Regions from separate parts of the Caballeronia sp. LZ003 genome, predicted to be linked through region 2. Evidence: predicted binding sites of a transcription regulator. Region 2 holds the regulator's gene; the other holds the start of a gene.
What was found. The regulator LexA, encoded in region 2, represses DNA repair genes until DNA is damaged. The targets are predictions, from matches to a motif close to ACTGTATNNNNATACAGT.
Positions count from the first base shown of each region.

Region 1 (5,578 bases), on a different contig from region 2:
TGCTAGACGCGTCGGGTAAGCCCGATTTTAATGCGTTGCAGAACGCCTTCGATCGTCGACGCACCCCCGATCTCGTTCTTTTTGTTTTCCATCTGCTCTGGCCCAATGGTGTCGACCTGCGTGAGGAGCCGCTGCGTCAGCGCCGCAAGCTGCTTCTCGATCGAGCCGTTGGACGCAGTCGAGAGCCCGCTCATCCGCTTATCCAATGACTTCGCCGACGACCCTGCATCGCTCGTTTCGTCCGCGTGCAAGGCAACTCGAGGGCATCATCGGCAAGCGCGGCGACGCGCCCTACCGCTCTGGCCGATCACCGGACTGGATCGAACTCAAGTGCAAGTCTCGCCAGGGATTTGTGATTGGCGGGTTTTCACGCGTCAAGGGCGCGAAATCAGGTGTACGTTCGTTGCTTCTCGGCGTGTACGAAGAAGACGGATCGCTGCGTCATGCAGGCAATGTAGCGCCTCATTTCACGCCGTCACACGCGGCTGCCTTCGCCAAGCGTGCGGAATCGCCTCGGCAGAAGAAATCGGCGTTCTACACTACACCGACGCCAGAGCGCGATCGCGACTTTCACTAGTTGGCGCCCGACATCGTTGCCGAAGTCTCATTTCTGGAGTGGACGCCCTCCGGCGAGATCCGGCATGTCGCAACGGACGCAGTTCGAGCACCGTGGCAGCGTTCTCAGTCCGCGCCGGTCCGGGCTTTGCCGTGTCGATGCCCATCGCGTGGGATGAACTAGAAGAAGTAAGGGACGGCGACCAGTGGGCCATGCTGGCGGCCGTCAAGAGGCAACGCTCTCTGGACCGCGACCCGTGGGACGGCTACTGGCGCACGCGGCAAGGCATACGCTGCAATGCGCCGGGCCGTCGGCATGAAGTAGTCGTGAAGGCTTAAGTCCGCGATTGCGAAACCGATTCTGTACCCGATCCCGTACCCTTGAGTGCCTCATGCTGATGAGCGTGGGTCGCGCCATACTTCAATTCGAAATGTGCGCCCTTGCCGCTTCGCGTCGGCGGAAAGTGTTCACCTTTTACACAGGTGACCTCGAACGTGTCCTTTCCATCGTCGTGAACGACCGAGTAGATACCCGACACCTTCACGATCTGTCCAGGTTTATAAGCTGTATCGCCTGCCATCATGTCCTCCTGGTTGACGTGGATGATGACCGAGTAAAGCAACCGCTGTGCCCCGCGTTCGTACGGCGCGCGCACCGCGCGACGTACGTCATTGACCTTGAAGTTCGTCAGATTGCATTCCCAGTCAATGTTTCTGGCTTGTTTGAGGCTAGCCGATCACTTCAGTTTCGGATTCATCGGGTCCATTGCGGTCATCGGGTTCACCTTTACGAGGCGGTGGTTTGAGTCCCGCGAGTACACGCTGTCGCAGGGCCTGCTCGTTCAGCAGCAAGCGAATCTTTTCGAGGGGCGACCAGTTGCCCCAAATTTTCTTCAACCCACACCTTGTGCAGGCAGTCGAAATAATCGCCGATCTGCTGCATGACCTCCCGGGCCTGTGCGATCTCGAGCAACATGCGCTCGACGTCCGCGTTGCCGCGATACTTGCGCCAGAACGTTCGGCCTTCTCTGATGCCGACAGGCTCGAAGCGAGGGAGCTTGCGAGCCATCTAGAGCGGCGACCTGGAGCACTTCAGGTCCGCTGTGCAAGCATCGCCCGCGTGCAATTCGCAAACCACGCCTTCAGTGTAAGCGATGCTTGCGACTGCAAACTGCAAAGCCAGCAAGCGCTTCGACCGCGTTCTTTGGTGTTTCTCCAGTTTGTCCACGCGTCCTCCCAGGAGGTCTATCGCGACATGTTAGTCAGGACCGGGACGATCAGCGTCTTTTTGAATAAATCGCTGCGTAGTAGCGGCGTCGGCTTGGAGCTGCGCAGCGCACGCCCGCCTAAGCAGCGAGCCGGTGTTCGTAATAGGGCCGGTCGCGATCGTCGAGGATCGCATAGAGCGCGGCCAAATTGGAGGCGTCTGGATTCAACCATGCCTCGACGTTGTCGGGCTTGATTGGGACGATACAGCGGTCGTGGCCAGCGGCCTGCACTTCCGGCGGCGGTTCGTCTGTGATGGCCGCGAAGGAGAGCAAGTCAGGCTCCCCCGGAGCGCTCCATTTCGACCACAGGCAAGCGACATACATCAGCTGCCCGTTGTTCGGGCGAAACTCGAGGACCACATTTTCGTCCCGCTGATGAGTCTCCAGCAGTGTCCCTTCCATCTTTGCCTTGCTGACGTTCTCGTAGAAAACATCAACCAGCATGAGGCCATGCGTGTGACCGAAGCACGGCTTCCAGAAGCCTTCGAGATTGTCGCGCCGCGCATTGTAAGTGCCGGGGTACTTCACGTCGTAGTTGGCCGGTTTGCCTGCGATTCGGCACTGGTAGCGCATCGGCTTGATGACGTACTCGCCGTTCTCGATCACTAGGACCGGTGCGAACGTGCCCGGGAAAATCCGTGCGTCGCGCGGCCTAAACTCGGTTCGGTTCAGGTCCTCCAGGCGTCGCAACGAGGCTTCGATCTTGTCAGTCGCGATCCGCTTGCTTTCGGTAGCGGCTTTAGTGATTTTCGTTTGCAGCGTGCGTTCAGCATCTGCAAGACGCGTGCGCTGCCTGAAAAGCTCCTGCTCGATCTTTGACGTCTGCTCGACATTGAACCGATCGATGAATTCTTTGATCTGGCGTTCGTCGTCGCTTTGTGGTTCGCGAAATGCGTCCTCCATCGCCTTCGGAATCTTGGCCTTGCTGCCTTCGGCGCGCTCCCAGAACAAGCGCGCAAATTCACGAATGTCCATCTGCGCGCCGAACATCTTGACGTATTTCCGGTAGTCCGCCTGAATTTGGGCCGAGTAGCACACTGTTGTCTCCCTGGATATTGACCTTAAGTCCGATCGTGAAAAGGGGTCGCTAGCTCGCCGTGCCGGTGGCGTCACGGCACAGCCGCATCATCTTCTGCACCACCGTGCTTGCGTGATTCAGGCCCATGTCATCTGTGAACAGTGTCTGCACGTCCGACTGGCGCACGGCAATGCCCGCCCCCTTCAGATCGCGCCGCGCGATCTGAAGGGCCAGTTGGCCGATGCGGATGCGCGCGAGCCAGTCCATCGTGACGAGATTGCGCTTAAGCCAGATGCGGCAGCTCTCCACCACGTGATCGACGCGCCATTCGTGCGTCAAAGCGTAAGACGCGGCTACGGTCGCCACCAGAAAGCAGAGCAAATCTGCACGTGCGCCAGTCAGTTCGTCGATATCGGGTTTCATCATGTCGATCCTGCTTTTTCTCCGTATTCCACCATGGTACCGATCGGCCGACCTCGGTTGCAGATGCGGACGCGCTGCGGGCTTTCAACGGCGCGCTACCGTCGTAGGCTGCAGCGCGATTCCGTGGCAATGCATGAGCCGTCGCCCCCGGCAGTAATGGCGATCGCGCACGCTGCCGTCGACTTCCCAACTTCAGCGATCTCCGACATGGAATGTCTGGGCTAAGCATATTGGTCAGCTTTTTTGGGGTCCAGCTAAAAGGGCGCAATTCACTCCTTCATTTTCTGCGCTAAGATACCACTGTACATCCATACAGTGTTTTTGAACCTCCTTTGCCATGGCCGCTCTGCCCAAGCACATTGAAGCGATCCATCCTGCGATCTGGCGTGGGTCGCAACTCGCGCGGGCCTACGGCAAGACGATCGACACCGGCTACGCGGCCCTGTCGGCGGAATTACCCGGCGGGGGCTGGCCCATTGGCTCCTTAGTCGAGTTGCTCATCCAGCAGCCGGGAATCGGCGAAATGCGCTTGCTTAATCCCGCGCTGATTGCCGCGAGCCAACGACCGGTCGCGCTGCTGCAAGCCCCGCATGTGCCGAACAGCCTCGCCTTTGCCTACTTGGGTGTGCCGCTGAACAAGCTCACGATGCTGCGCGCGCCAAAGACTGCGGATGCGCTCTGGTGCGCCGAGCGCGTACTGAACGCACGAAGTTGTGGCGCCCTGCTCTTCTGGCAGCAGCACATTCGATCTGAGGCGTTGCGGCGATTGCATCTGGCGGCACAAGCAACCGAAACGCTCCTGATTCTGGTTCGACCGCTCGCCGCCGCCCAGGATTCGTCACCCGCGACGTTACGACTGGGGGTGCGGCCCGCCGACGGCGGCATCTTTGTCGACATCATCAAGCGACGAGGACCCACCCGAACCGAGTCACTCTCCATCCACCTTCAACCGTCTCCGATCCTGCTCAGCCCCCATGGCCGTATTCGTCGCCATCTTCCTGCCCCGGCTCTCGCTGGAGGTATTCCGTCCGAGGTGGTCGCCTCCGACTGAACACGGATGTGTGGTGCTGGAACGCGACAAGGTCATTGTGCTGGACCAGGCAGCACGAGACGCGGGGGTGAGGGTGGGGATGAAACGAGGAGGTGTCACGACGCTCGCGGCCGATGCGCTGATGGTTGACCGCGACCCAATGCGTGAACACGATGTACAGCGTGAAGTCGCCTTTGCCTTGCTTCGCTTCTCGCCGCAGGTCGCCATGCGCGAGGAAGAAACCCTCATTGTCGATGTCACCGCCAGTCTTCGGCTTTTCGGCGGCATTCGACAGGTGTGCCGGCAGATCAACGAGACGGTCAGGACGATCGGCATCACCGCCCGCATGAGCGTGGCGCCGACCGGCCAGGGCGCGTGGCTGCTCGCTAAGCGCGGGCGCAGACGCGTACTCAAGATGAGTTCGCTCGAACGCCACCTTGGCGTGCTGCCTTTCGTGGTGGTGCCGGAGATTCGGTCGTTCAGCGACTGGTTCAATGGTCTCGGTTGCCGAGTGCTCGACGATATTCGACGCCTGCCGCGTGCAGGGTTAAAAAAGAGGTGTGGCGTGGACTTATTGGAGTCGCTTGACCGCGCCTATGGCCTGTCTCCTGAACTCTACGAGTGGCTTGAGTTGCCGCCCGCTTTCAGCGCGCGCACCGAACTGCTTGATCGGGTCGAGCATGCCGAGGCCGTTCTCTTTTCCGCGCGCCGTCTGATCGTCCAACTGTGCGGCTGGCTGAGCGCGCAGCAACTCGCGCTCACGCAGGCCACGATCACGCTGGAACACGAGCGCGGTCGCCAGGCCATTGAGCCCACGCAGATCGACATTGCGCTTGCCGAACCCACCTGGCACGAGGAACACCTGGTCCGCCTGCTCAGAGAGCGACTTGGACGTATCGAGCTCGAAGCAGCCGTCATCGCCGTGCGGCTGACCGCATCCCGAGTCCAGCCGGCCGAGCCGCCGAGCGATTCGCTGTTTCCCGACCCGGGCGGTTCGACGGAAGATCACAAGCGGCTGCTCGAATTGCTGGTGGCGCGCTTGGGGCCAGAGAATGTCCTGCGGCCTGCGCCCACCTCAGACCACCGGCCTGAACACGCCAATCAGTGGATACCGGTCCAGGACACCGCCCAAGCGTGTCCGCCCCCGGCCGAACTTCCGCGCCCCACCTGGCTACTCAACGAGCCGGTGCGGCTCATGATCAAAAACCACAGACCGTTCTACGGCTCGCCGCTCAAACTCGTTTCCGCTGGCGAGCGTATTGAAGCGGGCTGGCACGACGGCGA
Region 1 is NZ_JARUXJ010000005.1:77,124-82,701, forward strand. It holds gene QCE79_RS31410 (hypothetical protein) at 1-209, shown strand, start outside; gene QCE79_RS31415 (hypothetical protein) at 670-894, shown strand; gene QCE79_RS31420 (YjzC family protein) at 891-1,136, opposite strand; gene QCE79_RS31425 (hypothetical protein) at 1,343-1,624, opposite strand; gene QCE79_RS31430 (SOS response-associated peptidase family protein) at 1,902-2,861, opposite strand; gene QCE79_RS31435 (hypothetical protein) at 2,911-3,267, opposite strand; gene imuA (translesion DNA synthesis-associated protein ImuA) at 3,602-4,315, shown strand; gene QCE79_RS31445 (DNA polymerase Y family protein) at 4,239-5,578, shown strand, end outside.
Region 1: a site for LexA is predicted at 3,564-3,581, ahead of imuA (translesion DNA synthesis-associated protein ImuA). Genes of this name have one in related genera too.

Region 2 (5,578 bases):
AGCGCGTGGCGCCGAGACATGCGGCGGCTTCTTCCTGCTCGCGCTCGAAGTCTTCGAGCACCGGCTGCACCGTGCGCACGACGAACGGCAAGCCGATGAACGTCAGCGCCACGAGCACGCCGAGCGGCGTGAACGCCACCTTGATGCCGAGCGGCGCGAGATACTGCCCGATCCAGCCGTTGCTCGCGTACACGGCGGCAAGCGAAATGCCGGCGACGGAGGTCGGCAGCGCAAACGGCAGATCGACGATGGCATCGACGACACGCTTGAACGGGAACGTGTAACGCACGAGTACCCATGCGACCAGGAAGCCGAAGATCGCGTTGATGACCGCCCCGCCGAGCGCCGCCGTGAAAGTGAGCCGATACGACGCCAGCACACGCGGCCCGGTGACGGCGCGAACGAACTGCGCCCAGTCGAGCGTCGCGGTCTTGGCGAAGGTCGCCGCAAGCGGAATCAGCACCACGAGGCTCAGGTAAGCCACCGTGATGCCGATCGTCAGCCCGAAGCCGGGTAACGCACTCGGCTTTCGGAAAGTGAACGTTGTCATCTTTGCTTCATCCTTGATCGTCCTGCCTTCGGCGCCCGGGGGATAAGCGCACTGTTTTTTAGTCTCGTCATGCGCGGCCGTCTTTGCGGCCGCTTTCATTGCGACTCGAGCGCCTCGCGGCGCCCGGTCTCTTGCCTGCTTACTGCGGCTGATAGATAGAATCGAACACGCCGCCGTCCGCGAAGTGCGTCTTCTGCGCTTTGGTCCAGCCACCGAAGGTGTCGTCGATGGTGTAGAGCTTGAGCTTGGGGAACTGCTTGATCAGCTCGGCGGGCACCTTGTCCGAACGCGGACGATAGAAATTGCGCGCCGCGATCTGCTGGCCTTCGTCGCTATACAGATACTTCAGATACGCTTCGGCCAGCTTGCGCGTGCCGTGCTTGTCGACGACCTTGTCCACCACCGCCACCGGCGGCTCGGCCAGAATGCTCACCGAAGGAACCACGATCTGGAACTTCTCCGGACCGAATTCCTTGAGCGACAGGAACGCCTCGTTTTCCCATGCGATCAGCACGTCGCCCTGACCGCGCTGCACGAAGCTGGTGGTCGCGCCGCGTGCGCCGGAATCGAGAACGCCTGCGTTCTTGTAGAGCTTGGTCACGAACTCCTTCGCGGTCTCTTCGTTGCCGCCGGGCTTGTGTTGCGCATACGCCCACGCCGCCAGATAGTTCCAGCGCGCGCCGCCCGAGGTCTTCGGGTTCGGCGTGACGATCGACACACCCGGCTTGGTGAGATCGTCCCAGTCCTTGATGCCCTTCGGGTTGCCCTTGCGCACTAGAAACACAATGGTCGACGTGTACGGCGATGCATTGTCCGGCAGACGCTTTTGCCAGTCCGTCCCGACGATGCCCTTGGAGGCGAGCGCGTCGATGTCGTAAGCAAGCGCAAGCGTCACGACGTCTGCCTGAAGCCCGTCTAGAACCGCGCGCGCCTGGCCGCCGGAACCGCCATGAGATTGCTTGAAGGTGACCGTTTCGCCGGTGTCCGCCTTCCACTTCTTCGCAAAGGCCTGGTTGAAGTCCTGATACAACTCGCGCGTCGGATCGTACGAGACGTTCAGAAACGACGTGTCCGCGTGCGCGGTGGCCGAGATTCCGAAACTCGCCGCCGTGATCGCCAGCGCGGCAAAGAGTTGTTTCGCGCCGCCCTTCAATCCAGCCCTGATGCTATGCATTCCCCGTTCTCCGTCTTATCGAATTGACGGAATCAGTCTAAAGGCGAGCTTATATGATTAGAAATAATTGTTTCTCACTTTTTTAGATGCAAAAGTGCTAAAGCGAGAGTTTTCGCAGTCCGAGGGAGAAATAGCGACTGTTTGAGCGCGCTGCAGCCTTGTCAGTAAAGGATCTGGCGACGAACTTCAAGTAAAGCTTGAAAAGCGCGAAATACTGTATAAAAATACAGTCATCTGTCCATCCATACAGTGCGCCGAGGCTCCAGCAAGTGACCAAACCCTCAAAACTTACCGCGCGACAGCAGCAAGTGTTCGAGCTCATTCAGCGAGCCATCGACCGCACGGGCTTTCCGCCCACGCGTGCCGAAATTGCTGCCGAGCTTGGCTTCAGCTCCGCGAACTCCGCCGAGGAACATCTGCGGGCACTGGCGCGCAAGGGCGTGATCGAACTCGCGGCGGGTTCGTCGCGTGGCATCCGCCTGTTGGGAGGCTCCGCGCGCATCGACCGTTCGGACGATCTTCCGCATCAGTTCACCTTGCCGCATCAGAGCATCATGCAGTTGTCGCTTCCGCTGGTCGGGCGCGTTGCGGCGGGCAGTCCCATCCTTGCGCAGGAGCATATCTCGCAACACTATGCATGCGACCCTGCGTTCTTTTCGGGCAAGCCCGACTATTTGCTGAAGGTGCGCGGCTTGTCCATGCGCGACGCGGGCATTCTCGACGGCGACCTGCTTGCCGTACAGAAGCGCAATGAAGCGAAAGACGGGCAGATCGTGGTCGCGCGTATTGGCGACGATGTCACGGTGAAACGCTGGAAGCGCCGGCCAGATGGCGTGGAATTGGTCGCCGAGAATCCCGACTACGAAAACATCTTCGTGCGCTCCGGCAGCGGCGACTTCGCGCTGGAAGGAATCGCGGTCGGGCTCATCCGCTCCGGCGAGTTCTAACGCACGACTCGAGCGCGCGGCGCGTCAACATCGCCGCCCGCTTCGCCTCCTCGCCCTCGCGCGACGCGGCACGTTTCAAAAATTACAAGCATGACGGCCGCCGCTCGCGGCGTGCCGCGGTGCGTCCTATCGTCTGTCGTCTGTCGTCCGCCGTCTGGAGAGTCATCATGGAACGTTTCGCCCGTTTGCTGCCCTTTCGTCAGTTTGGCCGTCTGCGTCATTTGCGCTCGCTGATCTCATGCGCCGTGGCGCGACCTGAAGCGGCGCCCGATCTCTTCGACGAGATGCCCGCGTTGCCGTCGCGTCAACCCGCCTTCGCCCGTGTGTCGCTCAATAGCGCGGTGCATGCGGAATCGGAACAGCGCGCGCCGGTGCGGGTGTATCGCAGTGAGTCGCGGGTAATCATGGTCGGCAATATCGGCGAGGTGTCGCGCATGATCGACCGGTGTATCGACGAGGAACTCGCCGGCGTTAGCAGCGGCATTCTGGCCTGAGGGCGGTCGAGCGTTTGCCGAGTGAATTTGAGTTATGTGCAATGCAGGCAGTCCGCAATCTATCGGCTGCAAGGAATGAAGCTCGGGATAGATCCGGCGTGAACATGGTCAATCGTTCTTTCATGTCACCCATGTCACGCCGGGGGTCGTTCCTTCGCATGTCCCGCACTACGCGTTATCTCGTCGTCACGCTCGTCATTCTCGTCATCGTTGCAGGGTTAGGCCTTGTCTATGCGTCGCCCTATATCGCACTGAACCGCGTCAAGCACGCGGCCGATGCGCGCGATGCACAGACCGTCAACGAATACGTCGACTTCCCCGCACTGCGTGAAAGTCTCAAAGAGCAAGTCGGAGCACTGCTGACGCGGCGCGTCGATATCCAGAAGAGCGGCAATCCGCTCGCGATCATCGGTGCAATGATCGGCGCGGCGCTCGTAGGGCCGCTGGTGGATTGCTACGCTACGCCCGAAGGCGTCGCCGCGATTTTGAATGGCATTCCGCCGCGGGGAGATCCAGGCGAGCATCCACCCGCTGTCGTGCCACCGGTTCGAGACGGTCAGGCGGCGGCGAGTTCACCGCCTTCCGAAGCGGCATCGAGCATGGTTGCGACTCAAGAACCGCCGCGACAACCACCGCAGACCACGGCCGGATATCGCAGCTTCGATACGTTCGTGGTGACCTACCAGCACGGTGCCGGCGATGCGCGGTACTCAGCGATCTTTCATCGGTACGGGTTGATAACGTGGAAGCTGGTCGCGGTTGATTTGAACGGGTGAGTTCGTTGTTGGACAACCATTAAAGTGCCGGTAAGCGCTTCATGGCATTTTTTGCGGCGTTAAGCGTGCGCGGCCGTCACGCAAGGAGACGGCAGCTGGCGCTGATAGCGCAAAAGAGCACTGGCCCGACGCAGGCCAGCCTCATCGCGCACACCTATCCTCAAACACTTACTTCGGCCCGGTCCGGCTTCGCCGCATAAGCCGCCTCATCTTCCGCTTCGGCCGACTCACCTGCCTGACAAACCGCAACCAATATGCTGCATGACACGCGATCGAGCAGCGGTGTGTTGCCCGCGCCCATCCACCAGCGCGCGAGACCGCTGCGGCATCGATGGCCGACCACGACCAGATCGACCTTGAGACTTTCCGCCAGCGTGGCGATTTCATCGATCGGATGCCCGAATGCGAAATGCCCCTGCGCCTGCAAGCCGCGTTCGCGCAGCCACTCCACGCCCTCTTGCAGGATATCGCGTGCGGCATCCTCGAACCGTCCGCATGCCATGTCGGTCAGAAGACCGGCGCTTTGCGCAATGCTCGAACGCATATCCACCACCGCCAGCACGTGCGTCTCCGCGTTCAAGGCAAGCGCGAGATTCGCGCCCTGACGCAACGCCTTGCGGCCCTCTCTGGAGCCGTCGTAGCACAACAGGATTTTTCGATAGCCTGACATCATGATCTCCCTGCCGCGTAGCCGATGGTGTCGGCAAATCGAGTGCGGCGCATCTTCATCATGGTAGGTCGCCTCATGCGTGGCAACGATGGAAAACGCTTACATGGCAACAAGCGCTAGCGCACACCGTGCCAGAGGCCTGAGCGCCTTGCCAGACAAGCGCGCGGCGCCATTTGCCAAAACAACAGGAAGACGCGATGCACGCTTCGATCACAGGAACGATGCATGCGCTTGCATGCAAAGCGCCGCGCTGGTGCATTGGATTACACTAGCCGGCTGAGTTTTCTCCTCGCAGGACGGCCGCATGACCGACATAAATCACCGAGCTGGCGCGAACCCGAACGCGGCGCCAGCGATCGAATTCAGCGAAGTCAGAAAACATTACGGCGAGCGAAGTGTCGTCGATGGCTTGTCGTTCGACGTTCAGCCTGGCGAGTGTTTCGGCCTGCTTGGCCCGAACGGCGCGGGCAAGACGACGACGCTCAAGATGCTGCTCGGCATTACATCGCCCGACAGCGGCACGATCCGTCTCGTCGGCGAACCCGTGCCAGCGCGCGCACGCTTCGCGCGGCAACGCGTGGGCGTCGTGCCGCAATTCGACAACCTCGATCCCGACTTCACCGTGCGCGAAAACCTGCTCGTCTTCGGCCGCTATTTCGGCTTGGCAGGCGCGCGCATGGAAGCCATCGTGCCTTCGTTGCTCGAATTCGCGCGCCTCGAAAGCAAGGCCCAAGCGCGCGTCGGCGAACTGTCGGGCGGCATGCGGCGGCGGTTGACGCTGGCGCGCGCCCTCGTCAACGATCCCGACGTGCTCGTGATGGACGAACCCACCACCGGCCTCGATCCGCAAGCGCGCCATCTGATCTGGGAACGCCTGCGCTCGTTGCTTTCGCGCGGTAAAACCATTCTGCTCACGACGCACTTCATGGAAGAGGCCGAACGCCTGTGCGACCGGCTTTGCGTGATC
Region 2 is NZ_JARUXJ010000001.1:1,393,259-1,398,836, reverse strand. It holds gene cysT (sulfate ABC transporter permease subunit CysT) at 1-550, opposite strand, end outside; gene QCE79_RS06105 (sulfate ABC transporter substrate-binding protein) at 690-1,724, opposite strand; gene lexA (transcriptional repressor LexA) at 1,994-2,671, shown strand; gene QCE79_RS06095 (hypothetical protein) at 2,839-3,165, shown strand; gene QCE79_RS06090 (DUF2939 domain-containing protein) at 3,324-3,941, shown strand; gene QCE79_RS06085 (universal stress protein) at 4,102-4,611, opposite strand; gene nodI (nodulation factor ABC transporter ATP-binding protein NodI) at 4,916-5,578, shown strand, end outside.